3 regions of the Streptomyces niveiscabiei genome follow, and region 1 is predicted to be linked to each of the others. Evidence: predicted binding sites of a transcription regulator. Region 1 holds the regulator's gene; each other region holds the start of a gene.

Region 1 (10,137 bases):
TGCCGTCGGGAGCCATGGCCAGCTCCAGCACCCGCCCGAGCGCGCCGGAAGCGAGCCGCCGGGGAGTGGCCCCCGGCGCCAGCCCGGTCGCGGGCGCGAACTCCAGCGCGTCCTCCCCCTCCGCGTCCGTCACCCACACCACCCACTCCTCGCCCTCCGGCGTCCGGAAGGTACGCGGCAGCCGCGCCCGCACCCCCGGCTCGGCGGCGAGCGCGCGGGCGGGCCCGGCGCGGTGGGTGACCCAGTGCAGGCCGCCGCGGACCTCTACGGCGCTGCCACGCGCGGTGTGGTCGGGCGCGGCCTCGCCGAGCCAGCCGGCGGGGGCGAGGGGGCGGGGCCGGCGGTCCATGCGCTGGCCGCCCAACTGGACGTCGAGCAGCCGCGGTTCGGCCGAGTCGAGGTCGTCGAGGAGCCACAGCGCACCGCCGGACGCGTACACGAGACGCGTGCCGTCACCCGTCAAGTGCCGGGCGTAGAAGCCGCCTTGAGGGGTGTGCCGGCGCAGGTCGGAGCCGTCGGCGAGCGAGGAGTAGACGGCGCCCGTGCCCTCGTGGTCGGACAGGAACGCGATGCGGTCCCCCGCCCACACGGGCGACTCCAGGTTCCCGTCCAACTCCTCGTGCAGCCGCACGAATCGCCCCTCGCCGTCCCGGTCGATCCACAGCTTCCCCGCCATGCCGCCCCGGTAGCGCTTCCAGTGCGCGGCCTCGCGGCCGTGGCGCGCGGAGAGCAGGACGACGTGCGGTCCGCCGAGCGCGAGGTCGTCGACGAGTCCGTACGGCAGGGTCGTCGCCGGTCCCCCGTCGAGCGGGACGGCGCGGGCCCAGCTGCGGGAGCGGGATGCCTGGTCGTACGTCGACACGACGAGGACGTGCCCCTCGGGGGTCCAGCCGCACACCCGGGTGGACGAACTCCCCCAGTACGTCAGCCGCGTCGACGGCCCTCCGTCGACCGGCGCGACCTGCACCTCCCGGGCCCCGTCACGCGTCGACGTCCACGCGACCGTCGTGCCGTCGGGGGATATCCGGGGCGCGGTGACGGGCGTGTTGTCGGCACTCACCCGCCACGCGCGCCCGCCGTCGAGCGGCGCGAGCCATACGTCGTCCTCGGCGGTGAAGGCCACCAAGTCGCCGTGCAGGTGCGGGAACCGGAGATACGCAGCGGGCTGGGTCACCGGCTCACCCTAAGCGGGGAACGCCCGAAGAGACACCGCTTTCGGATCACCTGCCCGGATATCCGCAAGCCTCCCGCCGGGCGGACCCAGCAGGATGGGGGCCATGCGCGCAAGGAAGACACGGAAGATCACGGTGGGCCGGGACTACTACTGGTCCGTCCGCCACGTCCACCCGCCCTGCCAGGACGTCCTCAGCCTGAACCGCGACAACGTCCGGCTGCGCCTGGTCTTCGCCGAGGGCCCCGGCCGTATCCCCTCGGGCGGCTTCACGACCCCCGGGGGCACGGTCAGCACCCCCGGCCACGACCTGAACCTCCATCTCCCGTCCGTGGTACGGGCGTTCGTGGAGGAGGCGGAGAACAGGGGCCTGTTCGGGAGGAGTTCGGAGACGGACGGCTGGGAGCTGTTCGACGCGGTGGTCCAGCGCACGACAGGTCTATGACCAGCGCCCCGTCCGCCCCAGCACCAGCGCCGCAGCCGCCGTCCCCGCCGTAGAGGTACGCAGCACGCTCCGCCCCAGCCGGCACGTCACCGCCCCCGCCTCCTCGAAGAGCGCCAACTCCTCGGGAGACACGCCCCCTTCGGGACCGACGACGAGCACGATCTCACCGGCGGACGGCAGTTCGGCCACCGCGAGCGGCGCACTCCCGTACTCCCGGTCCTCGTGCAGGACGACGGCGAGATCCGCGCCCGCGAGCAGCGCCGCGACCTGCTTGCCGGACGACAGCTCCGCCACCTCGGGAAACCGCACCCGCCGCGACTGCTTCCCCGACTCCCGGGCCGTGGCACGCCACTTGGCCAGCGCCTTCGCCCCCCGCTCGCCCTTCCACTGCGTGATGCAGCGGGACGCGGCCCACGGGACGATCGCGTCGACCCCCACCTCGGTCATCGTCTCGACGGCCAACTCCCCCCGGTCGCCCTTGGGAAGAGCCTGGACGACGGTGAGGCGGGGCGCCGGCGGCGGCTCCTCGGACACCGGCTGGAGCCGGACCACGAGCCGGTCCTTGCCCTCGGCGGCGAGCACCGAGCCCGCCGCCCAGCGCCCCGCGCCGTCCGTGAGGACCACCGGCTCGCCCGCCTGGAGCCGCTTCACCGAGACCGCGTGCCGCCCCTCGGGCCCGTCGAGGACGAACTCCGGCCCCGCGCCCGCGAGTTGCTCGACCACGAAGACCGGAGCGGTCATCAGGCCACGCCCCCGTCGGCGGTGGGCGCGTCGTCGGGAAGGGGCGCCGTCGCGGCCAACGCGGTGCGCGCGGCGTCCAGTTCGGCCGCGAGCACCTCGACGAGGTCCCCGGCGGGCAGGTCACGCGCCATCCGGTGCCCCTGCCCCGCCCACAGGGCCATCCCCTGCGCGTCCCCGGCCTTCGCCGCGGCCTTGCGCAGCGGCGAGGTCAGATGGTGGATCTCGGGGTACGCGGCGGGCGCGTACGGGCCGTGCTCGCGCAGGAACCGGTTCACCAGCCCCCGCGCCGGCCGGCCCGAGAAGGCCCGCGTCAACTCCGTACGCGCGAACAGGGGGTTGGTCAGCGCGGCCTTGTGCACGGCCGCCGCCCCGGACTCCGGCGTCGCGAGGAACGCCGTACCGAGCTGGGCCGCGGACGCGCCGGCCGCCATCACCGCCGCGATCTGGCTCCCCCGCATGATGCCGCCCGCGGCGACCAGCGGCAGCGACACCGCCTCGCGGATCTGCGCGAGCAGAGCGAGCAGGCCGACGCCCGCACGGTCGTTCTCCGGGTTGTCCCGGTGCGTCCCCTGGTGACCGCCCGCCTCCACGCCCTGCACGATCACCGCGTCCGCGCCCGCGCGCTCGATCGCGACGGCCTCCTCCGGGGAGGTCGCGGTGACGAGGGTGAGCGTCCCGGCCCGCCGGAAGTTCGCCAGCACCTCGGGGCTCGGCGCGCCGAAGTGGAACGACACGACGGGGACGGGGTTGTCGAGCAGCACGGCGAGCTTCGCCTCGTACCCGTCGTCCCGGCCGCTGTCGGGGTCGCCGAGCTCCGTCTCGTACCAGGTGGACTCACCGGCGAGCTGATGCGCGTAGAGCTCGACCGCGCCCGCCTCGGCGTACTCGGGCTGGGGCATGAAGAGGTTCACACCGAACGGCCGCGAGGTCTGGCCACGGACCTGTTTGATCTCCTCGTACATGCCGTCGGCCGTCTTGTACCCGGCGGCGAGGAAGCCGAGGCCACCGGCCTCGGACACGGCCGCGACCAGCCGCGGCACGGAGACCCCGCCCGCCATGGGGGCCTGCACGATCGGGTAAGGAAAGAGATCGGTCAGTTCGGAGGACATGACCGCATGTTGTCACGTCCTCCGAACAACCTCGAACCGACCCCACGTTTGGCACATGCCAACACACGCGCCACAGGATCAACGCCCGTTGAAGGCATCCTTCAGCCGCGAGAACAACCCCTGCTGCCCCGGCTGGAACTGCCCCTGAGGCCGTTCCTCGCCGCGCAGCTTGGCGAGTTCACGCAGCAGGCGCTCCTGCTCGGGGTCCAGCTTCGTGGGGGTCTGGACCTCGACGTGCACGATGAGGTCGCCGCGCCCGCCGCCGCGCAGATGTGTGACGCCGCGCCCGTGGAGCGGGATCGACTGGCCGGACTGGGTGCCGGGCCGGATGTCGACCTCCTCCATGCCGTCCAGGGTCTCCAGGGGGACCTTGGTGCCGAGGGACGCCGCCGTCATCGGGATGGTGACCGTGCAGTGCAGGTCGTCGCCCCGGCGCTGGAACGTGGAGTGCGGGAGTTCGTGGATCTCGACGTAGAGGTCACCGGCGGGCCCGCCACCGGGCCCGACCTCGCCCTCACCGGCGAGCTGGATGCGCGTGCCGTTGTCGACACCGGCCGGGATCTTGACCGTGAGCGTCCGGCGGGAGCGGATGCGGCCGTCACCGGCGCACTCGGGGCACGGCGTGGGCACGACCGTCCCGAAGCCCTGGCACTGTGGGCACGGCCGCGAGGTCATGACCTGGCCCAGGAAGGACCGCGTGACCTGCGAGACCTCACCCCGGCCCCGGCACATGTCGCAGGTCTGCGCGGTGGTGCCGGGCGCGGCCCCCTCGCCGTTGCAGGTGTTGCAGACGATCGCCGTGTCGACCTGGATGTCCTTGGTCGTGCCGAAGGCGGCCTCGTCGAGGTCGACTTCGAGGCGGATCATCGCGTCCTGGCCGCGCCGGGTGCGCGAGCGCGGGCCGCGCTGGGACGCCGTGCCGAAGAACGCGTCCATGATGTCGGAGAAGTTGCCGAAGCCACCGGCGCCGAAGCCGCCCGCGCCCCCGCCGCCGCTCTGCGAGAGCGGGTCGCCGCCGAGGTCGTAGACCTGCTTCTTCTGCGGGTCCGACAGCACCTCGTAGGCGGCGTTGATCTCCTTGAACCGCTCCTGGGTCTTCGGGTCCGGGTTGACGTCCGGGTGCAGCTCGCGCGCGAGCCGGCGGAACGCCTTCTTGATCTCATCCTGCGACGCGTCACGGCGCACGCCGAGTACGGCGTAGTAGTCCGTGGCCACTTACGACTCCGCCAGGATCTGTCCGACGTACCTCGCCACTGCGCGTACCGCTCCCATCGTTCCCGGGTAGTCCATGCGGGTCGGTCCGACCACGCCGAGCTTGGCGACTGCCTCGCCGCCCGAACCGTAGCCGACCGACACGACGGACGTGGAGTTGAGTCCTTCGTAGGCGTTCTCGTGCCCGATGCGCACGGTCATGCCCGAATCCCCGGCCTCGCCAAGCAACTTGAGGAGCACGACCTGCTCCTCCAGGGCTTCCAGGACGGGCCGGATGGTGAGGGGAAAGTCATGTCCGAAGCGGGTGAGATTGGCGGTTCCGCCGATCATCAGCCGCTCCTCGTTCTCCTCGACGAGCGTCTCCATCAGCGTGGAGAGCACGATCGAGACCGTACCCCGGTCCTCGCGCTCGAACGCCTCCGCGAGGTCCTCGACGAGCATCGGGACGTCACTGAACCGGCGCCCGGCGACCCGGCTGTTGAGCCGCGCGCGCAGATCCGCCAGCGAGGATTCCCCGAAGGGCGCCGGGCAGTCCACCATCCGCTGCTCCACCCGGCCCGTGTCCGTGATCAGCACGAGCATCAGCCGCGCGGGCGCGAGCGCCAGCAGCTCGACGTGCCGGACGGTGGAGCGGGTGAGGGAGGGGTACTGGACGACGGCGACCTGCCGGGTGAGCTGCGCGAGCAGCCGGACCGTGCGCGCCACCACGTCGTCCAGGTCGACCGCGCCGTCCAGGAAGTGGTGGATGGCGCGGCGCTCGGGCGCCGTCATCGGCTTGACTCCGGCCAGGCGGTCGACGAACAGGCGGTAGCCCTTGTCGGTGGGGATGCGCCCCGCACTCGTGTGCGGCTGCGCGATGAACCCCTCGTCCTCCAGGACGGCCATGTCGTTGCGCACGGTCGCCGGGGAGACGCCGAGGTTGTGCCGCTCGGTGAGCGCCTTGGAACCCACCGGTTCCTCGGTCCCCACGTAGTCCTGGACGATCGCGCGCAGCACCTGAAGCCTGCGTTCACTCAGCACCGCGCACACCTCCAGAAGTCCGCCCTGGCACTCTTCACCTACGAGTGCCAGTGTACGGCGGTCGGGTACCACGGGGGCAAGGTCGTCCCCGTCGCCGGATGGTACGGCTAGCGTCGCCGTATGACGGTGACTTGGGAAGAGCTGGGCTGGGAACGTCTCGGTGACGGCGTCGGCCGCGTCCGCCTGCCGGGATGGGACTGCACGGTGGGGCTGGTGATCACCCCGGACGCCGCGCTCCTGATCGACTCCGGCTCCAGCCTCCCCGAGGGCGCGCGTCTACGTGATCTCCTCCCCGTCAATGTGACCCATCTCGCGCTGACCCACCCCCACTTCGACCACGTCTTCGGCGCCGCGGCCTTCCCGGAGGCGGAGGTGTACGCCGCGTACGCCGGATACGACGCCGCCGAACTGGCCGCCGACGCCGTACGCAACGGCCTGGACACCGACCTGGCCCAGGAGGCCGCCGCCGCGCTGACCGCCCCCGGGCACGTGGTCACGCGAGCCTGCACCCCGGTCCCGGGCATCGACCTCGTCCCCCTGGGTCCCGCACACACTCCGTACGACCTTGTCGTCACCGTCTCCGGTGCCGTGCCGGTGGTGTTCTGCGGGGATCTCGTCGAGGAGTCCGGGGAGCCGCAGGCGGGGCCGGACGCGGCGGTGTCGCGGTGGCCCTCGGCGCTGGACGCGCTGCTGGCACTCGGCGGGGAGGACGCCGTGTACGTGCCGGGGCACGGGGCTGTCGTGGACGCCGCTTTCGTACGGCGACAGCGGGACGCTCTCAGCGAACGGTTCGGCGTGTCGCGCGGGTGAGGGGTCTGCCGGGCGCCGGGGTTTCTCCTATCGTCATCCGAATGCGCCAGTACTCTCCGGACCTCACCCCGCCGTGGAAGAAGCAGGCCCCCGCGCCCGAGATCCCGGCCGACCCCGGCCTCGTCGTCGAGGAGCCCGGCACCGGGTTCTGCGGCGCGGTGATCCGCTGCGAGGCGGGCACGGTCACGCTGGAGGACCGCTTCGGCAAGCACCGGGTGTTCCCCCTGGAGCCGCGCGGGTTCCTGCTGGAGGGGAAGCCGGTGACGCTGGTGAAGCCCTCGGCGGCCTCGGTACGCCCCACCCGTACGGCCTCCGGTTCCGTCGCCGTCCCCGGCGCCCGCGCGCGCGTCGCCCGTGCGGGCCGCATCTACGTCGAGGGCCGGCACGACGCCGAGCTCGTCGAGAAGGTCTGGGGCGACGACCTGCGCGTCGAGGGCGTCGTCGTCGAGTACCTGGAAGGCGTGGACGACCTCCCCGCGATCGTCACCGAGTTCGCGCCCGGCCCCGACGCCCGCCTCGGCATCCTCGTCGACCACCTGCTGCCCGGCACCAAGGAGTGGCGGATCGCCCAGGCGGTGACCAGCGAGCACGCCCTCGTCGTCGGGCACCCGTACATCGACATCTGGGAGGCGGTGAAGCCGTCGACGCTGGGCATCACCGCCTGGCCCCGCGTCCCGCACGGCCAGGACTGGAAGACGGGGGTGTGCAAGGCGCTGGGGTGGCCGTCCGAGAACACCGGCGCGGTGTGGCGGGCGATCCTGGAACGGGTGACGTCGTACAAGGACCTGGAGCCGGAGTTGCTGCGTTGTGTCGAGCACCTCATCGATCACGTGACCGTGCCCTGAGGCCCGCCGAGTCGTTGACGCGACCCGAGCAGATCATCGTCCCCGCGCCCGCGGGGTTGTGATCAGTCCACCAGATCCCTGACGACGGCGTCCGCCAGCAGCCGCCCCCGCAGCGTCAACACCGCCCGCCCCGCCTCGTACGCCCCCCGCTCCAGCAGCCCCTCCCCCAGTACCCGCCGCGCGGCGGCCAGCCCCGCTTCCCTGAGCAGTGACAGCGGCACCCCCTCCCGGAGCCGCAGCTCCAGCAGGATGCGCTCGACCCGGCGGTCCTCCTCGGAGAGGAGCTCGCGGCCGGCGCCCGGGGACTTCCCGGCGCCGAGTGCCGCCGCGTACGCGCCCGGGTGCTTCACGTTCCACCAGCGCACGCCGCCCACGTGGGAATGCGCCCCGGGCCCGGCGCCCCACCAGTCCGCGCCCCGCCAGTACAGCTCGTTGTGCAGGCAGCGGGCGGCCTCGGAGGTGGCCCAGTTGGACACCTCGTACCACGCGAAGCCGGCGCCGGACAGCACGGACTCGGTGATGAGGTACCGGTCGGCGTGGACGTCGTCGTCGGTCATCGGGACCTCGCCGCGCCGGATGCGCCGGGCGAGCTGGGTGCCTTCCTCGACGATGAGCGCGTACGCGCTGACGTGGTCGGGCCCGGCGCCGAGCGCGGCGTCGAGGGAGGCCCGCCAGTCGTCGTCGGACTCGCCGGGGGTGCCGTAGATGAGATCGAGGTTCACGTGCTCGAACCCGGCCGCCCTGGCCTCCCGGACGCACGCCTCGGGCCGGCCGGGGGTGTGCGTGCGGTCCAGCACCTTCAGCACATGCCGCCGGGCGCTCTGCATCCCGAAGGAGACCCGGTTGAACCCGCCCTCGCGGAGTTCGGCGAGGTAGGCGGGGCCGACGGTCTCGGGGTTGGCCTCGGTGGTGATCTCCGCGTCGTCCGCGAGCCCGAACTCGTCCCGGACGGCGTCCAGCATCCGTACGAGATCCCCGGCGGCCAGCAGGGTGGGCGTCCCCCCGCCCACGAACACGGTCCGCACCTCCCGGGGATCGTCCCCGAGCACCTTGCGGGCGAGCCGCACCTCGTCGATCAGGGTGTCGGCGTAGTTGTCCCGGGAGGCCAGCACGCCCCCCGTACCGCGCAGCTCGGTGGCGGTGTACGTGTTGAAGTCGCAGTACCCGCAGCGCGTGGCGCAGTACGGAACGTGCAGGTAGAAGCCGAGCGGCCGGTCCGCACCCCCGGCGAGCGCGGCACCGGGCAGGGCGCCGTCGTCGGGGACGGGTTCACCGTCGGGAAGTACGGAAGGCATACGCCCATTGTCCCGCACCCGCCCTGTTCACTCCGCCTGGAGCACCAGCAGCGCGAGATCGTCCTCCGGCGGCTCGGAGCCGAACCCGTGCACCAGTTCCTGGATCCGCTCGGCGATCAGCTCCGCGTCGTACCCCGCGCAGCCGGCCAGCGCGACGGCCAGTCCGTCGCCGTCGTCGAACTGCTTGCCGCCGTTGCGGCGTTCCGTCACGCCGTCGGTGACGCACAGGAGGCTGTCGCCGGGGAGGAGGTGGAGGACCTCGCTCGTGTAGGTCGCGTCCTCGACGACCCCGATGAGGGTCTGGGGCTGGGCGACGGGGGTGACCGTGCCGTCGGGGCGCAGCAGGAGCGGCAGGGGGTGGCCGGCGGACGCGAGGGTGACCCGTACGCCTCCGTCGTAGGGGACCAGTTCGCCGTAGAGGAGGGAGAGGAACCGGGTCTGGGGGCCCTCGCCGGGGCCGGCGGGGCCCACGTACGCGCGGGCGGCGGCGTCGGCGGCCTCGGTGGCGTCGTCGAGGAGGAGCTGGTTCAGCCGGTCGAGGACGTCCGCGACGCCGTAGCCCTCCCGCGCCAGCAGCCGCAGCCACGGCCGGGCGAGGCCGATGACGACGGCGGCCTCGGGCCCCTTGCCCTGGACGTCGCCGATGGCGAAGCACCACCGGCCGTCGTCGGCGGGGAAGAGGTCGTAGAAGTCGCCGCTGGGCCCGCCCTTCTCCCGGGGCTCGTAGACGAGCGCGCTGCGCACGCCGGGAATCTCGGCGACGGCGCCCGGCAGCAGCCCGCGCTGGAGTACGGCGCTGATGGTGACCTGCCGGGCGTACTGCCGGGCGGCGCCGATCGCGAGCGCGACCCGCCGGCTGAGGTCCTCGACGAGCCCGGTGACCTCGTCGGGGAACCGGAGGATCCCGCACCGCCCGATGACGAGCGTCCCGAGGACCCGCCCCCCGGCGACGAGCCGGTACGCGAGGGCGGTGCCGGGCGAGCCGAGGGACTGGACGGGCCAGGGGTGGTCGTAGGGCTGGGTGTCGGGGGGCCGCCCATTGTTCTCGGCGGGCGGGGGCGGCGTCTGCTCCAGCTCCCGCTTGAGCCCTTCGAGAAACCCTTCGCTCTTGTGCCACACCCGCGCGAGCCGCCCGCCGCCCCCGACGGTCTCGTCCTCCAGCCATACGGCACACCAGTCGGCGACGCGCGGCACGACGACCTGCCCGGTGAGCGCCGCGACGAGGTCCTCGTCGAGCTGCCCGGCGAGCAGATCGGACGCCTCGGCGAGGAAGGAGAGCGCCCCGCGCCCGAGCCAGTCCTGCTCGTTCAGCGAGGACCGCGGTTCGGGCGCGAGCGCGACGGCGAGCCCGAGGGAGGGCAACGGCCCGAGGACGGACACGGGCCCACGTACGCCTTGGCCTCCGCAAGCCCCGCACGGCTCGCTCCCACCCCGGGGCTCGCTCCCGCAACCGGTCCCGAGGCCGCCAACACCGGCCCCAAGACCGTCG
Region 2 (10,137 bases), on a different contig from region 1:
GCGGCACAGGGCCATCGTGCTGTGGCTCCTCCAACTGTTCCTGAAGATGCGACCCGACCTGCTCCTCTATCCGGAGCAGGGCCTGAGGGTCGACGCCTACCGCAAGGGACACGCCTACGCGGACGCCGCGCTGGCTCCGCACGACCACTTCATCGCGTACGACGGCGACTGGGCCGACCCCGACGGTGTGCTGCTGGTCGTCGAGGTCACGTCCCACGATCGCGACACCCATCAGCGTGATCGCGTCGACAAGGTTCGTGGGTACGCCGCCGCCGGTATCCCCGTCTATCTGCTGATCGACCGGGACGACAACACCCTCGTCGTGTACAGCAACCCCGAGAGCGGGCTCTACCGGCACTCCCTCTCCTACCCCTGGGGTACTACCGTCCCGCTCCCTCCCCCAGTTGGCGTCACTCTCGATACCGACAGACTCAAGGACTACGCCGACTGACCCTGCCCCCAGAAAACGCCCGAGGGCGGTACCCCCCCGTACCTGGGGAGTACCGCCCTCAGTAGTACTGCCGATCCAGCCCTCGCGGGCAACGGATCAGAAGTCCATGTCACCGCCCGGCATACCGCCACCGGCAGGCGCGGCGGCCTTCTCCGGCTTGTCGGCGATGACGGCCTCGGTGGTGAGGAAGAGCGCGGCGATGGAGGCCGCGTTCTGGAGCGCGGAGCGCGTGACCTTCGCCGGGTCGATGATGCCCTCGGCGACGAGGTCGACGTACTCACCGGTCGCGGCGTTGAGGCCGTGACCCGGGGTGAGGTTGCGGACCTTCTCCACCACGACGCCGCCTTCGAGGCCGGCGTTGACGGCGATCTGCTTCAGCGGAGCCTCAAGCGCGAGCTTGACGGCGGCGGCACCGGTCGCCTCGTCACCCTCCAGCTCCAGCTTCTCGAAGACCTGGGAGGCCTGGAGCAGGGCCACGCCACCACCGGCGACGATGCCCTCCTCGACGGCCGCCTTCGCGTTGCGCACGGCGTCCTCGATGCGGTGCTTGCGCTCCTTGAGCTCGACCTCGGTCGCGGCACCGGCCTTGATGACCGCCACGCCGCCCGCGAGCTTCGCCAGGCGCTCCTGGAGCTTCTCGCGGTCGTAGTCCGAGTCGGAGTTCTCGATCTCGGCGCGGATCTGGTTGACCCGGCCGGCGACCTGGTCCGAGGACCCGGCGCCGTCGACGATCGTCGTCTCGTCCTTGGTGATGACGACCTTGCGGGCGCGGCCCAGGAGGTCCAGCGTCGTGTTCTCCAGCTTGAGGCCGACCTCCTCGGAGATCACCTCGCCGCCGGTGAGGATCGCGATGTCGTTCAGCATCGCCTTGCGGCGGTCGCCGAAGCCGGGCGCCTTGACGGCGACGGACTTGAACGTGCCGCGGATCTTGTTGACGACCAGGGTCGACAGGGCCTCGCCCTCGACGTCCTCGGCGATGATCAGCAGCGGCTTGCCCGACTGCATGACCTTCTCCAGGAGCGGGAGCAGGTCCTTGACGGAGCCGATCTTGGAGTTCGCGATCAGGATGTACGGGTCGTCCAGGGACGCCTCCATACGCTCCATGTCGGTCGCGAAGTACGCCGAGATGTAGCCCTTGTCGAAGCGCATACCCTCGGTGAGCTCGAGCTCCAGGCCGAAGGTCTGCGACTCCTCGACCGTGATGACGCCTTCCTTGCCGACCTTGTCCATCGCCTCGGCGATGAGCTCGCCGATCTGGGTGTCGGCGGCGGAGATGGAGGCCGTGGAAGCGATCTGCTCCTTGGTCTCGACATCCTTCGCCTGCTCCAGCAGGGCGCCGGAGACGGCCTCGACGGCCTTCTCGATGCCGCGCTTCAGAGCCATCGGGTTGGCGCCGGCGGCGACGTTGCGGAGGCCCTCGCGGACCAGTGCCTGGGCCAGGACCGTCGCGGTCGTCGTGCCGTCACCGGCGACGTCGTCCGTCTTCTTCGCGACTTCCTTGACCAGCTCGGCGCCGATCTTCTCGTACGGGTCCTCCAGCTCGATCTCCTTGGCGATGGACACACCATCGTTGGTGATCGTGGGGGCGCCCCACTTCTTCTCAAGGACGACGTTGCGGCCCTTGGGGCCGAGGGTGACCTTGACGGCGTCGGCGAGCTGGTTCATACCGCGCTCAAGGCCGCGCCGCGCCTCCTCGTCGAACGCGATGATCTTGGCCATGTGAAGTGGTCCCTCCAGGACTGGGGGTGAGTACCGCAGTGGACCGCGCCCGCGCCCGCGACGGACGGCCCCGCGGTCTGACGGTTCCTTGCCCCGCCCGCACCGTGGACCTCACCGACTCGGTCCTTCGTTGTCACTCTCACGGGGAGAGTGCTAACGCCAATGATTAGCACTCGACCCCCGAGAGTGCAAGGCCGTACGGGTGGAGGGCGGGGGTACGGGGGGTAGGGGGTACGACAAGAGGCCCGCACCCTGGACAGGTGCGGGCCTCTTGCTGAATGTTCAGGCGGTGACGCGAACCATGTCGGCCTGCGGGCCTTTCTGACCCTGCGAGATCTCGAACTCGACTCGCTGGCCCTCTTCGAGGGTGCGGTAGCCGTCCATCTGAATGGCGCTGTAGTGGACGAAGACGTCCGCACCACCGTCGACCGCGATGAAGCCGTACCCCTTCTCCGCGTTGAACCACTTGACGGTGCCCTGAGCCATGCCTAACTCCCCTATTACTGGCCCTTGCGCGGACCCACACTTCGTGGGTCCGGGTCAGACCTCACCCCCCTGCCGTATTGGGGGCGTGCGCCGGAACGCGTCGACCGCGGCTGAATGTATCTGTCCAACTGCCGTCTGCAACAGGTCAATCGGACGAGAATTCTGGACGCGCACGATCCGGAATGTGGTGAGAATTCACCAGAGTTCGGGGCAAGTCGGGCCCGACATATGCCGCAAATGCCACGCAAGAGGCGCACACTTTGGCTACTTCTTGTCGGGTGTAAGGCAGAAATCAAGGGCTCCCGCCGGGGAGTGCAAGCGGCAAGCGGAAGCGGGTTCCCCAACCTTACCTCGTTCAACCACACAGAATTGCCCCCTCCGCTTCTGCGCGGAAGGGGCACTCCGTCTATTAGCGGCTCCGCCGCGGGGATGAACAGCCGGTAATGAGAGTTACTGACGGTTACTACCCGGCGGTAATGACATTAGGTCAAGCCGCTCGGATAAACCCCGCTCAGCCCCCGGCGACCGCCGGAATGATCGAGACGCCGGCGCCGTCGGGAGTCGCCGTCTCCAGCCCCTGCTCGAAACGGACATCGTCATCATTGACGTACACATTGACGAACCGCCGCAGCTTCCCCTGGTCGTCCAGGACGCGCGCGGAGATGCCCGTGTGGTTCTTCTCCAGGTCCGCGATGACCTCCCCGAGGGTCCCGCCCTCGGCGGCCACCTCGGCCTGTCCACCGGTGTACGTACGCAGGATGGTCGGGATACGAACGGTCACGCTCATGCGAGGCCAGCCTCTCGGAAGGAGTCCAGGGTCGGGCGGATGGTGGCGGTGAGCCCCGTACCGGCGACCGCGTCAAGGGTCTTGAGGCCGTCACCCGTATTGAGGACGACCGTCGTGAGGGACGGGTCCAGCAACCCGTTCTCGATCAGCTTGCGGGTGACCCCCACGGTCACGCCCCCGGCGGTCTCCGCGAAGATCCCCTCCGTCCGCGCCAGCACCTTGATCGCGTCGACGATCTGCTCGTCGGTGACGTCCTCGACGGCACCCCCGGTCCGCCGCGCGATGTCCAGCACGTACGGCCCGTCGGCGGGGTTCCCGATCGCCAGCGACTTCGCGATCGTGTCCGGCTTCTGCGGCCGTACGACGTCGTGCCCCGCCTTGTAGGCGACCGACACCGGCGAGCAGCCCGCCGCCTGCGCGCCGAAGATCTTGTACGGCTTGTCCGCGACGAGCCCCAGCTTGATCAGCTCCTGGAGCCCCTTGTCGATCTTCGTGAGCTGCGACCCGGAGGCGATCGGTACGACGAGCTGGTCCGGAAGTTCCCAGCCGAGCTGCTCGCAGATCTCGTACGCCAGCGTCTTGGAGCCCTCGGCGTAGTACGGCCGCAGGTTGACGTTGACGAAGCCCCAGCCCTCGCCCGCCGAGTCGCCGATCAGCTCGGAGCAGAAGCGGTTGACGTCGTCGTAGTTGCCCTCGATGCCGACCAGCTCACCGCCGTAGACGGCGGCCATCACGATCTTGCCCTGCTCCAGGTCGTGCGGGATGAAGACGCAGGAGCGCAGGCCCGCGCGGGCCGCCGCGGCGCCGACCGCGCCGGCCAGGTTGCCGGTCGAGGAGCAGCTGAGGGTGGTGAAGCCGAAGGCGCGCGCCGCTTCGAGCGCCTGGGCGACGACGCGGTCCTTGAAGGAGTGGGTCGGGTTGCCGGAGTCGTCCTTGACGAACAACTTGCCCTGCTCGACGCCGAGTTCGGCGGCGAGGCGGTCGGCCTGGACGAGCTTGGTCCAGCCGGGGTTGATGTTCGGCTTGTCGGCTACGTCCGCCGGTACGGGGAGTAGGGGGGCGTAGCGCCAGATGTTCGCGGGGCCCGCGGCGATGCGGGCTCGCAGCTCTTCGGTGTCATACCCATCGAAGTCGTACGCGATCTCCAGCGGCCCGAAACACTCCTCGCAGGCGAAGGAGGGGCCGAGGGGGACGCGGTGGCCGCACTCGCGGCAGCTCAGCGCCGCTGCGGGACCGAGGTCGACGGCGGGAGCGGCGTTGTCGGCGGTCGGCGTGGTGGTCGCGACGGTTTGCACAGCCATGGAGGCGAGGCCCTTTCTCCTCATCTTCCTCACGACGCATCTCGCCGTGAGACGGATTTGGCACCTTCCCTAGCCGGGAGCCTCGCGGCGTGATCACGCACGAGACCGGCTGGAGGGTTGCCGGGGCTTCATCGGGCCGTATCCCTCTGCCCCTCTGGATGAGCGGTATGAAGTTATGAGTGGAGCTGTCCGCCAGGCGCCCCCGACATGCGATGGTCACCAGCGTTGTTCAAGACTGTAACCGAAGGCCACGACAGTTGAGATAGTCGTCCGAGGCGCGAGATGGATCACACGCGGCAGTGTGACCGTGACAGTGAGGAGCCGCTGACTGTGCTGGAAGAAGCCGAGCGCTGGCTGGCCACCCGCTCCTGGTCGGTGACCGATCGCCCCCTGCACCGGATCATGGCGGCGAAGCGGGCCACCGGGCTGACCGTCTCCGTGGTCCTCCCCGCGCTGAACGAGGAGGCGACCGTCGGTGACATCGTCGCGGTCATCCGCCACGACCTGATGCTCCAGGTGCCGCTCGTCGACGAGCTCGTGGTCGTCGACTCCGGGTCCACCGACCGTACGGCGGAGGTAGCCGCGTCGGCGGGCGCCCGCGTCGTCCACCGCGACGCGATCCTCCCGCGTATTCCCGCACTACCCGGCAAGGGTGAGGTCCTGTGGCGGTCCCTCCTCGCCACCACCGGCGACATCGTCTGCTTCATCGACGCGGACCTGCGCGACTTCTCCTCCGACTTCGTCTCCGGGATCGTGGGCCCGCTGCTGACCGATCCGGACGTCGACCTGGTGAAGGGCATGTACGACCGCCCCCTGGCCGGCGCGTCGGGGCAGGGCGGGCGGGTGACCGAGCTGATGGCACGCCCGCTGCTGAACCTGCACTGGCCTCAACTCGCGGGTTTCGTGCAGCCGTTGGGGGGCGAGTACGCGGCCCGGCGGAGCCTCCTCGAACAACTCCCGTTCCCGGTCGGGTACGGGGTCGAGCTGGGCATGCTGGTCGACGCCCTGCATCTGGTCGGCCTCGACGCCCTGGCCCAGGTCGACATCGGGGTCCGCAAGCACCGCCACCAGGACGGGCAGGCGCTGGGCCGCATGTCCGCCGCGATCTACCGGACGGCCCAACTGCGGCTGGCGCGGGGGCACTTGATCCGGCCCTCGCTGACCCAGTTCGAGCGCGGCGAGGACGGTTTCGAGGCGCGGACGTACTCGGTGGACACGGAGGAGAGGCCGCCGATGGTGGAGATCGCGGAGTACGCGCGGCGGAAAGTCGCCTAGGACCCGCCATCGGGCGTACGCCGTATACGAACGTTTGAGCAGCGCGGCGTCTGGCTAGGTTGGGCATATGACGTTCGGTGCTTCCCGTGTGCTCGTCGCCTCCAACCGGGGCCCCGTCTCGTACTCCGTGGGGGACGACGGCACCCTGCACGCCAAGCGCGGCGGCGGCGGAGTCGTCTCCGGGCTCTCCGCGATCGATCCGGACGCCGGTGCGCTGTGGGTGTGCAGCGCGCTGTCCGACGGGGACCGCGAAGCGGTACGCCGGGGGGTGGGCGAGCCGGGGACGCGGATGCTCGACATCCCGGCCGACGTGCACGCCGACGCGTACAACGGCATCGCCAACTCCGTGCTGTGGTTCGTCCACCACATGCTGTACCAGACGCCGCTGGAGCCCGTGTTCGACGCGGAGTTCAGGCGGCAGTGGGTGTCGTACGAGTCGTACAACCGGGCGTTCGCCACGGCGCTGGCGGAGGGGGCGGCCGAGGGGGCGGCGGTACTAGTACAGGACTACCACCTGTGCCTCGTCCCCGGCATGCTGCGTGAACTGCGGCCCGACCTGCGCATCGGCCACTTCTCCCACACGCCCTGGGCCCCGCCGGACTACTTCGCGCTGCTGCCCGACGACATCCGTACGCAGCTCCTGACCAGCATGCTCTCCGCCGACCGGCTCGGTTTCCTCACCCGGCGGTGGGCCGACGCGTTCGCCGCCTGCTGTCCCGACGGCACCGGGTCGACCGGCATCGGCGTGCACCCCCTCGGCGCCGACGCCGACTTCCTGCGCGAGCGGGCGAACCAGGCCGACGTACGGGACCGGATCGCGTCCCTGCGGGCGGAGATCGGCGAGGGGCGGCTCGCCGTCGTCCGCGTCGACCGGACCGAACTGTCCAAGAACATCGTGCGGGGACTACTGGCCTACAGGCACCTGCTCGATACGCGCCCCGAGTGGCGTGACCGTGTGGTCCACGTAGCTTTCGCGTATCCCTCCCGGCAGGACCTCACGGTGTACCGGGACTACATGGACGAGGTCCAGCGCGTCGCCGACGAGATCAACTCCGTCTACGGGACGGCGAGTTGGACCCCCGTACTCCTCCATCTCAAGGATGACTTCGCGCGCTCCCTCGCGGCGTACCGCCTCGCGGACGTCGCCCTGGTCAACCCGATCCGCGACGGCATGAACCTCGTCGCGAAGGAGGTGCCGGTCGTCTCCGACGACGGGTGCGCGCTGGTCCTCTCGCGGGAGGCGGGGGCGTACTGGGAGCTGCGCGACGACGCGATCACCGTCAACCCGTACGACATCCTGGAGACCGCCGAGGCTCTCCACGAGGCGCTCTCCATGCCGCGCGGGGAAAGGGCGGAGCGCACGAAGCGGCTCGCCGCCGCGGCCACCGCCCTTCCGCCGACGCAGTGGTTCCTGGATCAGCTGACGTCGTTGACGAGCTGAGTGAGGAGCTCTACGACTCCGGGGGGACCGTCCACGATCAGGTCGGCCCTGTCCCTGAGGGCGGTGACCTCGTCGCTGCCGCTACAGACGAGGATGCCGGGGGTGCCGGTCTCCCTGAGGGCGTCCACGGCGTCGAAGGCGGGGAGGTCACCGAGGTCGTCGCCGGCGTAGAGCACCGCGGCGACGCCGGACTCCTTCTCCTTCTCCCTCTCCGCTTCCTCGACGAGGCGCCTGAGTGCGGCCCCCTTGTCCATCCCGGCGGGCCTGATCTCCAGGACCAGGCGTCCCGGCTCGACGATCAGCCCGTGCCGGGTGGCGAGTTCGGCGACCGGTTCCCGCAGTTCCTCCCACAGTCCCTGCGGGTCCTTCGCACGCCGGGTGTGGACGGCGACGGCCCGGCCCTTCTCCTCGACCCAGGCGTCCGTGGCGCCCACGATGCCGGGGAGTTCGGCGCGTACAGCCTCCAGGCCGGGGGGAGTCGGGGGCGCGGTGACCTGTCCGGTGCGCTGCTCCCAGCGTTCGGCACCGTAGTGGCCGAGCACGATCATCCCTTCGACGCCGTCGAACTGCCCGTAGCGGACGGCCACTTCGGCGGGGCGCCCGGTGATGACGGCGATCCGCGCGCCCTTGCCCGCGAGGGCGGCGAGCGCTTCGAGGGCGCCGGGGTAGGGGCGGGACTTCTCCGGGTCCTCGACGATGGGGGCGAGCGTGCCGTCGAAGTCGAAGGCGAGGAGGGCGCGGGAGGGGTGGGCGCGGATGGCGGTCAGGGCTTGGTGGGCGGTGGGGGTGAGGTGGGTACCCATGGGGTCGACAGTAGAGGGTCGGGTGCGGGTTGGTGGGGGCCGATCGCGCAGTTCCCCACCCACCCGCACCCCGAAGTCCTCCGAACCCCCCACCCTCTACCGCTCCTCCCGCCGCCCCTCCCGCACTCGTCGTAGGCGGTTGACCGTCACCGGGTCCAGGGCCAGTGCCCTGGAGTCGTCCAGCAGTGCGTTGAGGAGTTGGTAGTAGTGGACGGGGGACAGACCGAGTTCCTCGCGGATCGCGCGTTCCTTTGTGCCGGGGCTGGGGAACGAGCGGCGCTCCAGCGCCAGGATGTCGCGCTCGCGGCGGGCCAGGCCGGGGTGGTCTTCGGGGGGCATACCCCGACAGTAGTCCCCGGTTACGACACCCCACTCTCCGCGGCCATCGCCTCGGTCTCCAGCCTGCGCAGCACGTCGTCGGGACGTACCCCGGGAGCCACCGCGCCGCCGATGCCCTTCTTGACGGACGCCGCGACGGTGGCCCAGGACGTACGCCCCACGGGGTACAGCTCGGAGAGGGGCAGTTGCTCCAGGAAGGGTTCGAGGTCGCGGTCCTCGGGGGCCGTGCTCATCACCGCGGACGCGGAGGACGTCACCGGCAGCAGGTCGTACTCACGGGAGAACGCGAGCACGTTGTCCTCCTCGTACACGAAGTCGAGGAACTTGCCGATCTCGGACCGGTGCCCGTGCTGCTTGAACGCGGTCATCCAGTCGGCGACCCCCATCGTGAGCGGCCGGACCCCGGACTTCCCGGGCATGGCCACCATCCCGTACCGGACCCCCTTGTCCCGGGCCATCTTCATCAGCGAGGGATGCCCGATGAGCATCCCCACGTCACCGGCGGCGAAGGAGGAGAACGCGGTGGCACGATTCAGCTTCGCGGGCGCGACGGGCCCGGTCAGCCCCTTGTCGACCAGCTTGTCCTGGAGCCACTCGAAGGTCTGGACGTTCTCGGCGGAGTCGAGGCTGTAGGTCCCGGCGGTGGAGGTGTACCCCCCGCCCCCGCTGAGCATCCACTGCATGGCCTCGGCCTGCGCCTCCTCGGGCCCGAGCGGAAGGGCGTACGGGTACGACACCCCCGCCTCCTTCAACTTGGCGGCGTCGGCGGCGAGTTCGTCCCACGTGGTGGGCGGCTCGCTGATCCCCGCCTTGGCGAAGAGCCCCTTGTTGTAGAAGAGGAGCCGGGTGGAGGAGGCGAACGGCATCCCGTACTGCTGCCCGCGCACCTTGCCCGCGCTGGCGAGCTGGGAGACGAAGTCGGCCTGGGTGGGGATGGAGAGCAGGTCGCCGGCCTTGTAGAGGAGGCCGCGGTCGGCGTAGTCGGCGTACGACCCGATCTGCGCCATGTCGGGCGCGTCCCCGGCGTCGACCATGTCCTTGACCTTTTTGTCGACGTCGTTCCAGGAGTACACGCTGACCTGGACGTCGACGTCGGGGTGCTTCTCCTCGTACGCCTTGGTCAGCTTGGCCCAGTACTTGGTGGAGCTGTTGGCCGCGCTGTCCCCGTAGTCCGCGGCGACGAGTCTGAGGCTCACCCGGCCGGAGTCACTCCCAAGGACTCCGCACCCCCCTACAGCCACCGTCATGCCCAACGCGGCCAAGGCCCCGACCCAACCCCTCTGCACCACTGCTGTCCACTCCACCAACGCTTGTCCGATAGTCGGATCAAGGTCTACACCACCCCAGTGGACTAGACCTCTCCCGGGTCCTCGGCCACACTGTTCACCGTGAGACATGTCATCGCCCTCGACGTGGGCGGCACCGCGATGAAGGGCGCCCTGATCGGCGCGGACGGCGCGCTGCTGCACCGCGACCGCAGGCCCACCGCCCGCGAGCGGGGCGCCGAGGCGGTGATCGAGGGCATCCTCGGCTTC
Region 3 (10,137 bases), on a different contig from region 1:
CGACCACGTCGCCGGGGGACACGGGCACGTCCACCGGGACGCGCTGCTCGACCTCGTCCACCGCAACACCGTGGACATCCAGGTCCGCATCCTCGCCCTGGAGGCCCTCGACCACTGCCCCGGCGACCCCGGTGCACTCGACGGACTCCTCGACCACAACGACATGCGGCTGCGGGCAGCCACCGCCGCGACGCTCGCCGTATGGGGTGCGCCGGCACGGCTCGACGTCATCCGAACGGCGATTCTCAGTAACCAGATGGTGCCCGGAGAGCAGGTGGACGGCTTCGTATGGGACCACAACCGGATCGTTACCGCGCTGATGCCGTATGGCCTCGACGCCCTCGTCGCCGACCTGCGCTCCGGCGTCGAACAGGGACGCTTCGGCGACGAGTCGTCGGCCCGCGCCTGGCTGTACGTCTTCTCCCCGGAGGACGAGGTCGACCATTACCTGTACCGGTTGCGTCTGGGCCGGTACCTAGGCTCTGACAGGCTCCCCGCCCGCGTCCCGTCCTCCCGGGTTGAGGCCGTCTTCCGCTTCTTCCAGGACAACCCGAGCGTGGCCAACTCGGCCTGGGGCGCCTACGATTCCCTCCTCGCCCGCACGGCCACCGCCGCCGAAACCCCCACCGCCGTCGCCTGGCTCGTCCGCTTCCTCCCCGGCGGCGACCTCGCAGGTGCCCACTTCCCCCAGGCCCACCACCACGCCTACGAGGCCGCCCGCCGCGCCCGCGTCCGCATCCTGCGCGACCGCACGATCCAGCCCGTCCCCGTCACACGGGACGCCCCACCAGCATCACCGGTGCCCCCGCCACCCGCGTGAGGAAAACGGTCGCCGAGTTCGGCCCCGCCAGCTTCACCTTCTTGCGCAACTCCTCCGGCTCCACCGCCGACCCCCGCTTCTTCACGGTCAGCACCCCCACCTCCCGCTCCCGCAGCAAGGCTCTCAACTTCTTGACATTGAAGGGCAGTTGGTCGGTGATCTCGTAGGCGGACGCGTACGGGGTGGAGCGCAGCTCGTCCGACGTGACGTACGCGATGGTCTCGTCGATGAGCCCGCCCCCGTCGAGCCCGGCGGCGACGTCGGCGACCAGGTGTGCGCGGATGACGGCGCCGTCGGGCTCGTACAGGTAACGCCCCACGGGCCGTACGGGCGGATTGGGCAGCCCGGCGCCCAGCAGGGTGTCCCCCTGGGGTAGCAGGGTGGCCCGTACCGCTCCGGGGGTAGTACCGAACCACACCACCGCTTCCTTGACGTCCCCGCCGTCCGAGATCCACTCCGCCTCGGCGTCCTCGGGGATCGCCTCGTGGGGGACACCGGGCGCGATCTTCAGGGCGGCGACCCGGGCCGTGCGGGCCGCGCCGATGGCCCAGGACAGCGGCGGCGAGTACGCCTCGGGGTCGAAGATCCGCCCCCGCCCGCCACGCCGGGCCGGATCGACGAACACGGCGTCGTACGGGGCCGTATCGACGTCGGCGACGTCCGCCTCCCGCACCTCGATGAGCTCCGCGAGCCCGAGCGCCTCGGCGTTGGCGCGGGCGACGGCGACGGTGTACGGGTCCCGGTCGACGGCCAGCACCCTGATCCCGGCGCGCGCGAGCGCGATCGCGTCGCCGCCGATCCCGCAGCACAGGTCGACGAGCGAGGCCACACCCAACTCCTTGAACCGCCGCGCGCGGTACGCGGCGACGCTGGTCCGCGTGGCCTGCTCGACCCCGTTCGGGGTGAAGAACATCCTCCCGGCGTCCTCGCTGCCGAACTTCGCGGCGGCCCGCCCCCGCAGCCGGGCCTGGCCCAGCGCCGCGGACACCAGCTCCGCCGGGTACGTCCGGCGCAGCCGGGTGGCGACGGCCAGCTCGTCACCGGGGGAGGTCCCCGCCACTTCGTCCAGAAGAGCGCGGCCTTGGGGGGTGAGGAGGGGTGCGAGGTCGTTCACCGGGTCATTGTCCACGGCCCGCACCACCCCCTGTACGCCACCCGAAGGATCGCCGCACCCCACCGGCGGTGTCGGCCGCTCCCCGCCCTCCTCGGCTGTAAAGATCCCCGACCATGGAACAAGTGCGACAAAAATACAAAAAGCGTACGTCGCAGGTGAACCGGATCCGGGGCGGGGTGACCGTCCTCGCGGTCGCCGCCATCGCGTCCGGGTGCGCGCAGGGCGAGCGGCCGGCGGGGGAGACCCGGCCGGCGGCAGGCCAGGAGGCGGGCGCGACCCCGGCCCGCCCGCCGATGTCGCCCGCCGAGAGGCTCCGCTCGGAGCAGGCGGCACGCGTCGCGGCGGCGAGGAAGTGGGGGCTGAAGAGGGTCCCGCTGACACCCCCGGCGCCGCCCGCGAAGAAGCCGGTGATCACGACGCGGGACGGTTTCGAGGTCGACGACCACGAGGAACTCGGCCTGCCGCCGGTCTTCACGACCATTCCCACCAAGGAGAAGGTCGTCTTCCTGACGATCGACGACGGCGCCGAGAAGGACCCCGCGTTCCTGCGGATGATGACCGAACTGAAGGTCCCGTACACCGCGTTCCTCTCCGACTACCTCGTCAAGGAGGACTACGGGTACTTCAAGAAGATGCAGGACGCGGGCGTCGTCCTGAACAACCACACCCTCCACCACCCGTACCTCCCCGGTATGTCGTACCAGCGGCAGAAGCGCGAGATCTGCGGCATGCAGGACGTCATCCAGAAGCGCTACGGCAAGCGCCCCCTCCTCTTTCGCCCCCCGTTCGGCAACTACAACCGCGACACCCTGCGCGCCGCGAAGGCGTGCGGCGTGAAGTACGCCCCACTCTGGGACGAGGAGGTCTTCGTCGACCACTGGGAGTACCGCGAGTGGGACCGCGACCTCCACCCCGGCGACATCGTCCTGAGCCACTTCCGGGGCCGGGACGACTGGAAGGGCACGATGCCCGACATGGTCCGCCGGTTCCTGAACATGGTCACCGAGAAGGGGTACGCCGTGGGACGCCTGGAGGACTACCTGTGAGAACGCGGGGGCTGGTGGTGGCCGTCCTGCTCGCGACCCTGACACTCGTCACCGGCTGCGCGCAGTCCGTCGACCCGATCGAACGCCTCGGCAAGAAGGCGGCGGAACGCGTCCACGGCTCCCGTCCGGGGGTCCCCGCGGGTACTACGGGTACTACGGGTCGTACGGGGCCCCCGGCAGGTACTACGGGTACTACGGGTGCCACCCCCGTACCCCCCTACCCCCCGGTCCTCGACCGCGTCCCCACCTCCGACCGCGTCGTCTTCCTCACCTACGACGACGGCGCCGAACGCGACCCCCGCTTCATCGACCTGGTCCGCGAACTCCGCCTCCCGGTCAGCATGTTCCTCACGGACAGCGTCGTCGGACCCGGCTACGGCCACTTCGCGCGCCTCCAGTCGGTCGGCGCCAACCTCCAGAACCACACCCTCCATCACGCCGCCCTGCGCGGCCTCCCCTACGCGGGGCAGCGCGCGGAGATCTGCGGCCAGCAGGACAAGCTCAGGTCCCGCTTCGGCCGGCGCCCCCGCTTCTTCCGCCCGCCCTACGGCACGTACGACGCGACGACCCTGCGCGCGGCGGCCGACTGCGGCGTCTCCGCCGTCGTCCTCTGGCGCGCCGCCATGACCCCCGGCGGGCTCGTCTACCCGCGCGGCTCCCACCACCTCCTGCCCGGCGACATCGTCGCGATGGACTCGGACGAGGCGGGCGGCCCGACGCTGAAGGACCGGACGGTACGGGTCCTGCGGGAGGCGCGGGAGAGGGGGCTGACGGTGGGGAGACTTGAGGACTACCTCTGAGGTACCACGGGGTGGATCTCGCCCTCCGCGCCGCATGGAATTAGCAGTCCGCTTGACCGAGTGCTAATCGCGGTCATAGTCTCAGGTCTGGCACTCCCCACTGGAGAGTGCCAACAACGCGACGGGCAGGTCCGGCACCCGCGACGACGGATCCACCTGGTCGCCACCTCAGACAGTTAACCCCGTGAGATCTCCGAAGGGGGAGGTCGGATCGTGACGACCGCCAGCTCCAAGGTTGCCATCAAGCCGCTTGAGGACCGCATCGTGGTCCAGCCGCTCGACGCCGAGCAGACCACGGCCTCCGGCCTGGTCATCCCGGACACCGCGAAGGAGAAGCCCCAGGAGGGCGCCGTCCTCGCCGTGGGCCCGGGCCGGTTCGAGAACGGCGAGCGCCTGCCGCTCGACGTGAAGGTCGGCGACATCGTGCTGTACAGCAAGTACGGCGGCACCGAGGTCAAGTACAACGGTGACGAGTACCTCGTCCTCTCGGCTCGCGACGTGCTCGCGATCATCGAGAAGTAGCACGACCTCAGGTTTTTCCAGCTGCGCCCCTGGCCCCGCGATCCCTTGAAGGAGCCGGGAGCCCGGGGCGCAGTGTTTTTTCACCCACAGATTTTCCGAGAGGGCACCCGCTGTCATGGCGAAGATCCTGAAGTTCGACGAGGACGCCCGTCGCGCCCTTGAGCGCGGCGTCAACAAGCTGGCCGACACGGTCAAGGTGACGATCGGCCCCAAGGGCCGCAACGTCGTCATCGACAAGAAGTTCGGCGCCCCGACCATCACCAACGACGGCGTGACCATCGCCCGTGAGGTCGAGATCGACGACCCGTACGAGAACCTCGGTGCCCAGCTGGTGAAGGAGGTGGCGACCAAGACCAACGACATCGCGGGTGACGGCACCACCACCGCCACCGTGCTCGCCCAGGCGCTCGTCCGCGAGGGTCTGAAGAACGTCGCGGCGGGTGCCTCCCCGGCGCTGCTGAAGAAGGGCATCGACGCGGCCGTCGCCGCCGTCTCCGAGGACCTCCTCGCGACCGCCCGCCCGATCGACGACAAGGCGGACATCGCCGCCGTCGCCGCGCTGTCCGCGCAGGACACGCAGGTCGGCGAGCTGATCGCCGAGGCGATGGACAAGGTCGGCAAGGACGGTGTCATCACCGTCGAGGAGTCCAACACCTTCGGTCTTGAGCTGGACTTCACCGAGGGCATGGCCTTCGACAAGGGCTACCTGTCGCCGTACTTCGTGACGGACCAGGAGCGCATGGAGGCGGTCCTGGAGGACCCCTACATCCTCATCAACCAGGGCAAGATCTCCTCCATCCAGGAGCTGCTGCCGCTGCTGGAGAAGGTCATCCAGGCCGGTGCCTCCAAGCCGCTGCTGATCATCGCCGAGGACGTCGAGGGCGAGGCGCTCTCCACGCTCGTCGTCAACAAGATCCGCGGCACGTTCAACGCCGTCGCCGTCAAGGCGCCCGGCTTCGGCGACCGCCGCAAGGCGATGCTCCAGGACATGGCGACGCTGACCGGCGCCGAGGTCATCTCCGAGGAGGTCGGCCTCAAGCTCGACCAGGTCGGCCTCGACGTGCTGGGCTCCGCCCGCCGCGTCACCATCACCAAGGACGACACCACGATCGTCGACGGTGCCGGTGACTCCTCCGCCGTCCAGGGCCGCGTCGCCCAGATCAAGGCCGAGATCGAGAACACGGACTCCGACTGGGACCGCGAGAAGCTCCAGGAGCGCCTCGCGAAGCTCGCCGGCGGCGTGTGCGTGATCAAGGTCGGCGCCGCGACCGAGGTCGAGCTCAAGGAGAAGAAGCACCGCCTGGAGGACGCGATCTCCGCGACCCGCGCCGCGGTCGAGGAGGGCATCGTCTCCGGCGGTGGCTCCGCGCTCGTCCACGCCGCGAAGGTCCTGGAGGGCGGCCTCGGCAAGACCGGCGACGAGGCCACCGGTGTCGCCGTCGTCCGCAAGGCCGTCGTCGAGCCGCTGCGCTGGATCGCCGAGAACGCCGGCCTGGAGGGCTACGTCATCACCTCCAAGGTCGCCGAGCTCGACAAGGGCCAGGGCTTCAACGCCGCGACCGGCGAGTACGGCGACCTGGTCAAGGCCGGCGTCATCGACCCGGTCAAGGTCACCCGCTCCGCCCTGGAGAACGCCGCCTCCATCGCCTCCCTCCTCCTCACGACCGAGACCCTGGTCGTCGAGAAGAAGGAAGAGGAGGAGCCGGCCGCGGCGGGCCACTCCCACGGCCACGCGCACTGACCTCTGAGCGCGGAGAAACCCGGCACCCTCTCGGGGGTGCCGGGTTTCCCCGTTCCCGGGCGCCGCGCGGCAGGCCGGGCGCGGCGGGGGCCGCTCACTGCGGCCCGTACTTGCGCCCCGTCTTCGAGGAGAGCCCGCTCAGCAGCCCGCGGGGAGTCACCTTGACGACGCCCATGAGGGCCTTGTAGCGGGGGTCGGGGATGGAGACGGTCTTGCCGCGGGCGAGGTCCTGCAACGCCTCCGCGACCAGTTTGTCCGCGTCCAGCCACATCCAGCCCGGGATGTTGTCCGTGCCCATGCCGGCACGCTCGTGGAACTCCGTGCGGACGAAGCCGGGGCACAGCGCCATCAGGCGTACGCCGCTGCCGGCGAGGTCCTTGGCCGCGCCCTGGGTGAACTGGACGACCCAGGCCTTGGAGGCGCCGTACGTGCCGCGGGGCAGGAACGCGGCGACCGAGGCGACGTTCACCACGCCCCCGCGCCGGCGCTCGCGCATCGCCTCGGCGGCGGCGGACGTGAGCCGCAGGACGGCCTCGCAGTGCACCTTGAGCATGGTCAGCTCGTCCGCCATGGAGACGTCGAGATAACGGCCCTTGTTGCCGAAACCGGCGTTGTTGACCAGCAGGTCGACGGGGTTCTTGCGGTCACCGAGCCGGGCGGCGACCGCCTCGATGCCGGCGTCCTCGGAGAGGTCCGCGGTGAGGACCTCCGCCTCGATGCCGTGCCGGTCGTGCAACTCCGTCGCCTGCTCGCGCAGCCGCTTCGTGTCGCGCGCCACCAGCACGAGGTTGTGCCCGTCGGCCGCCAGCCGCCGCGCGAACGCGGCACCGATCCCCGCGGTCGATCCCGTAATCAGAGCCGTTGTCATGGCAGAAGCGTAGGCGGCCACCGTGCGCGCGTCCGTATGCCCCAGGGGCTTTCCCGAGGGCTGAGAACCCCTCGGCAACGGCTCGGTGACACTCCCTCGGCCGCCCTGGACAAAACGCCCCTGACGTCGTTTCAGCCGCCGTTCCTCTCCACGTACTTCAGCGCCTGCGCCCTCCACTCCGGATGCAGCGCCTCGCCCGCCGCCAGCAGCCGCGGCAGCAGCTCCCGCTCGGTGGTGACCGCGCGGAACCCGACCGCCACCGTCACGTCGTGCCCCGGCCGGCGCACGATCTCCACCGGGTCGCCCGCGCGGATCTCACCCGGCTCGATCACCCGCAGATAGGCCCCCGGCGCCGCCTCGCGCGTGAACCGCTTGACCCACTGCGGCTCGCCCACATGGCCCTGGAAGGTGCGGCAGGGGATCCGCCCGGACGTGACCTCCAGGACCACCTCCGCGCCGACACGCCACCGCTCCCCGATCAGCGCCCCCGACACGTCCACCCCCTCGGTCGTGAGGTTCTCCCCGAACACCCCGGAGGCCAGCGGCCGGCCCAGCGCGCGCTCCCAGGCGTCGAGATCCTCCCGCGCGACCGCGTACACCGCCTGGTCGTCCCCGCCGTGGTGGCGCAGGTCCGCGATCTCGTCCCCGGCGAGCCCGCTCCCGCCGGTCCCCTTCGCCCCCGGCGCCGACACCCGCACCGGCCCCGCCACCGGGCGCTTGTCGATCCCGGTCAGGCCCTGCGGCTGATCGGTGTACGGCACGGCCGCCAGCCGCCCCAGGTTCACGGACAGAATCTTCATGTACGCACCGTAATCGAGCAGCCCTCAAAGAGTCGACATACTTTGGGCTGTCATACCCAAGAGCTACTTATGGCCACGGCTATGCTCGCCCCGTGATAGAGGCCCGCCATCTGCGTGTTCTGCGCGCCGTCGCCACCACCGGCTCCTTCTCCGCCGCGGGGCGCGAACTCGGCTGCACCCAGCCGGCCGTCAGCCAGCAGATGAAGGCGCTGGAGACCTCCGTCGGCACCCCGCTGCTGGTGCGCGGAGGCCGCGAGATGCGCCTCACCGAGGCGGGCGAGGCCCTGGTGCGGCACGCGTCCGGCATCCTCGCCGGGCTGACGGCCGCCGAGGAGGAGATCGCCGCGATCGCGGGCCTGCGCGCCGGCCGGGTCCGCCTGGTCTCCTTCCCCAGCACCAGTTCGACCCTCGTCCCCACCGCGCTGGCCGCCCTGCGCGCCGCCCACCCCGGCACCCGCGTCTTCCTGGAGGAGGCCGAACCCCCGCGCTCGGTCACCCTCCTGCGCGAGGGCGACTGCGACGTGGCGCTCGCCTTCCGGTACGAGAGCCCCCGAGGCACGGCGGCCGACGCCGAAGAGTGGGCCGACCTCGTCGTACGGCCCCTGCTGACCGACCGGCTCGTCGCCCTCGTGCCCGAACGGCATCCCCTCGCGCGCGCGGCGGCCGTCGGGATCGCCGATCTCGCGCGCGAGCCCTGGATCGCGGGCTGTCCGCGCTGCCGGCGTCAGCTGGTCGAGGTGTGCGAGGGCGCCGGGTTCACCCCGCGCATCGACTTCGCGACCGACGACCATCCGGCGGTCGTCGGCCTGGTCGCGGCGGGGCTCGGGGTCGCCGTACTGCCCCGGCTGGCCCTGGAGTCCGTACGCCCGCGCGGTGTGCGCACGCTGGTGCTGGAGCCGGCCGTCCGGCGCGAGGTCGTCGCCCTCACGCTGCCCGACCTCGCGCGCGTGCCCGCGGTGGCGGCGACGCTGGCGGAGCTGGAGCGGGCCGCCGTACGGCAGTGAGAGGCCGGGGCGCGCGTGTGCGTGCCCCGGCCTCAGGCGGTGCCCCTTCCGGTGGTGGCCCTTCTGCTAGGAGAAACGTTCCTTCATGTGTTCGAAACGGCGGCCGTCTCGACCGACGCCGTGACGAGGCGGCCTCGTGCCCGCCCCATCAGTTCCTCGCGCTCGTCCTCGGTCAGTCCGCCCCACACGCCGTACGGCTCACGCACCGCCAGTGCGTGCGCCGCGCACTGCGCGCGGACCGGACACCTCATGCAGACCTCCTTGGCCGAGTTCTCGCGAGCGCTCCTGGCTGCCCCGCGCTCGCCCTCAGGGTGGAAGAAGAGCGAGCTGTCGACCCCGCGGCAGGCAGCGAGGAGCTGCCAGTCCCACAGGTCCGCGTTCGGTCCGGGAAGGCGGGAGAAATCTGCCATTACGTGACCCCTTGTAGCCGTGCTGAGCGGATACGGTGCCCACGACCGTACAACTACGATCTAAGGAGATGAAAATATGACTCATTGGGAATCTAGCCCTAGACACCACCTCAAGGGAAGAAATGGGTCTAAATGGGGCACTGGTTGTGATGAAACGGCGAGGGTCCGTTGCGCCGTCTCCACCGTCCGAGCACCCTCACGTAGAGTGCCGAAGAGGCTACGCAGCCCCGTAACTCTTTCGAGTGACCGTCGTTGAGAGTGCGGAGGCGGTTGAAAACACAAAAGCTCGGGCAGATGTCCGAGCCGGTCGACCGCACAGGTGAATACGTACCAGCCTGGAGGCACAAGGTGACGCGCATCAGCTGCGGAGGGCGGCCATGACATCCGTCCTCGTCTGCGACGACTCCCCGCTTGCCCGAGAGGCGCTGCGCCGCGCGGTCGCGACCGTGCCCGGCGTCGAGCGCGTGACGACCGCGGCCAACGGCGAGGAAGTCCTCCGCCGCTGGGGCGCGGACCGCTCGGACCTGATCCTGATGGACGTACGCATGCCCGGCCTGGGCGGCGTCGAGACCGTACGGCGGCTGCTGTCCGCCGACCCCGGTGCGCGCATCATCATGCTCACCGTCGCCGAGGACCTGGACGGCGTGGCCCTCGCGGTCGCCGCCGGGGCCCGCGGCTACCTGCACAAGGACGCGTCCCGCGCGGAACTGCGCGCGACCGTCACGCAGGCCCTCGCCGACCCGACCTGGCGGCTCGCCCCGCGCCGGCTCAGGTCCGCCGAGATGGGCGCCGCGCCGACGCTCACCGCGCGCGAGATCCAGGTGCTCGAAGGGATGAGCCACGGGCGGTCCAACGCGGAGATCGGGCGCGAGCTGTTCCTGTCCGAGGACACCGTCAAGACGCACGCGCGCCGGCTGTTCAAGAAGCTGGGCGCGTCCGACCGGGCGCACGCGGTGGCCCTCGGGTTCCGGTGGGGGCTCGTCCGCTGAGAGCCGCGCCGACGGTGCCGGAC

What was found. The regulator HrcA, encoded in region 1, represses chaperone genes, less so after heat shock. The targets are predictions, from matches to a motif close to TTNGCACTCNGNNNNNCNGAGTGCNAA.
Region 2: groL (chaperonin GroEL) is a predicted target of HrcA. The motif match lies at 2,301-2,327, and genes of this name have one in related genera.
Region 3: groES (co-chaperone GroES) is a predicted target of HrcA. The motif match lies at 3,821-3,847, and genes of this name have one in related genera.

What each region holds. Positions count from the first base shown of each region.
Region 1 is NZ_JARAYJ010000015.1:161,481-171,617, forward strand. It holds gene PV682_RS22205 (S41 family peptidase) at 1-1,174, opposite strand, end outside; gene PV682_RS22210 (hypothetical protein) at 1,278-1,616, shown strand; gene PV682_RS22215 (16S rRNA (uracil(1498)-N(3))-methyltransferase) at 1,611-2,357, opposite strand; gene PV682_RS22220 (nitronate monooxygenase) at 2,357-3,466, opposite strand; gene dnaJ (molecular chaperone DnaJ) at 3,545-4,681, opposite strand; gene hrcA (heat-inducible transcriptional repressor HrcA) at 4,682-5,698, opposite strand; gene PV682_RS22235 (MBL fold metallo-hydrolase) at 5,819-6,508, shown strand; gene PV682_RS22240 (DUF3097 domain-containing protein) at 6,550-7,353, shown strand; gene hemW (radical SAM family heme chaperone HemW) at 7,416-8,648, opposite strand; gene PV682_RS22250 (SpoIIE family protein phosphatase) at 8,676-10,137, opposite strand, start outside.
Region 2 is NZ_JARAYJ010000022.1:16,518-26,654, reverse strand. It holds gene PV682_RS26975 (Uma2 family endonuclease) at 1-451, shown strand, start outside; gene groL (chaperonin GroEL) at 548-2,170, opposite strand; gene PV682_RS26965 (cold-shock protein) at 2,453-2,656, opposite strand; gene PV682_RS26960 (MoaD/ThiS family protein) at 3,168-3,443, opposite strand; gene thrC (threonine synthase) at 3,440-4,744, opposite strand; SAM riboswitch class I at 4,762-4,909, opposite strand; gene PV682_RS26950 (glucosyl-3-phosphoglycerate synthase) at 5,075-6,019, shown strand; gene PV682_RS26945 (alpha,alpha-trehalose-phosphate synthase (UDP-forming)) at 6,087-7,460, shown strand; gene otsB (trehalose-phosphatase) at 7,436-8,263, opposite strand; gene PV682_RS26935 (DUF3263 domain-containing protein) at 8,360-8,602, opposite strand; gene PV682_RS26930 (extracellular solute-binding protein) at 8,623-9,849, opposite strand; gene PV682_RS26925 (ROK family protein) at 9,991-10,137, shown strand, end outside.
Region 3 is NZ_JARAYJ010000018.1:140,934-151,070, reverse strand. It holds gene PV682_RS24585 (NACHT domain-containing protein) at 1-820, shown strand, start outside; gene PV682_RS24580 (class I SAM-dependent methyltransferase) at 771-1,934, opposite strand; gene PV682_RS24575 (polysaccharide deacetylase family protein) at 2,048-2,980, shown strand; gene PV682_RS24570 (polysaccharide deacetylase family protein) at 2,977-3,780, shown strand; gene groES (co-chaperone GroES) at 3,994-4,302, shown strand; gene groL (chaperonin GroEL) at 4,418-6,043, shown strand; gene PV682_RS24555 (SDR family NAD(P)-dependent oxidoreductase) at 6,138-6,911, opposite strand; gene PV682_RS24550 (MOSC domain-containing protein) at 7,043-7,711, opposite strand; gene PV682_RS24545 (LysR family transcriptional regulator) at 7,804-8,715, shown strand; gene PV682_RS24540 (WhiB family transcriptional regulator) at 8,799-9,125, opposite strand; gene PV682_RS24535 (response regulator transcription factor) at 9,503-10,114, shown strand.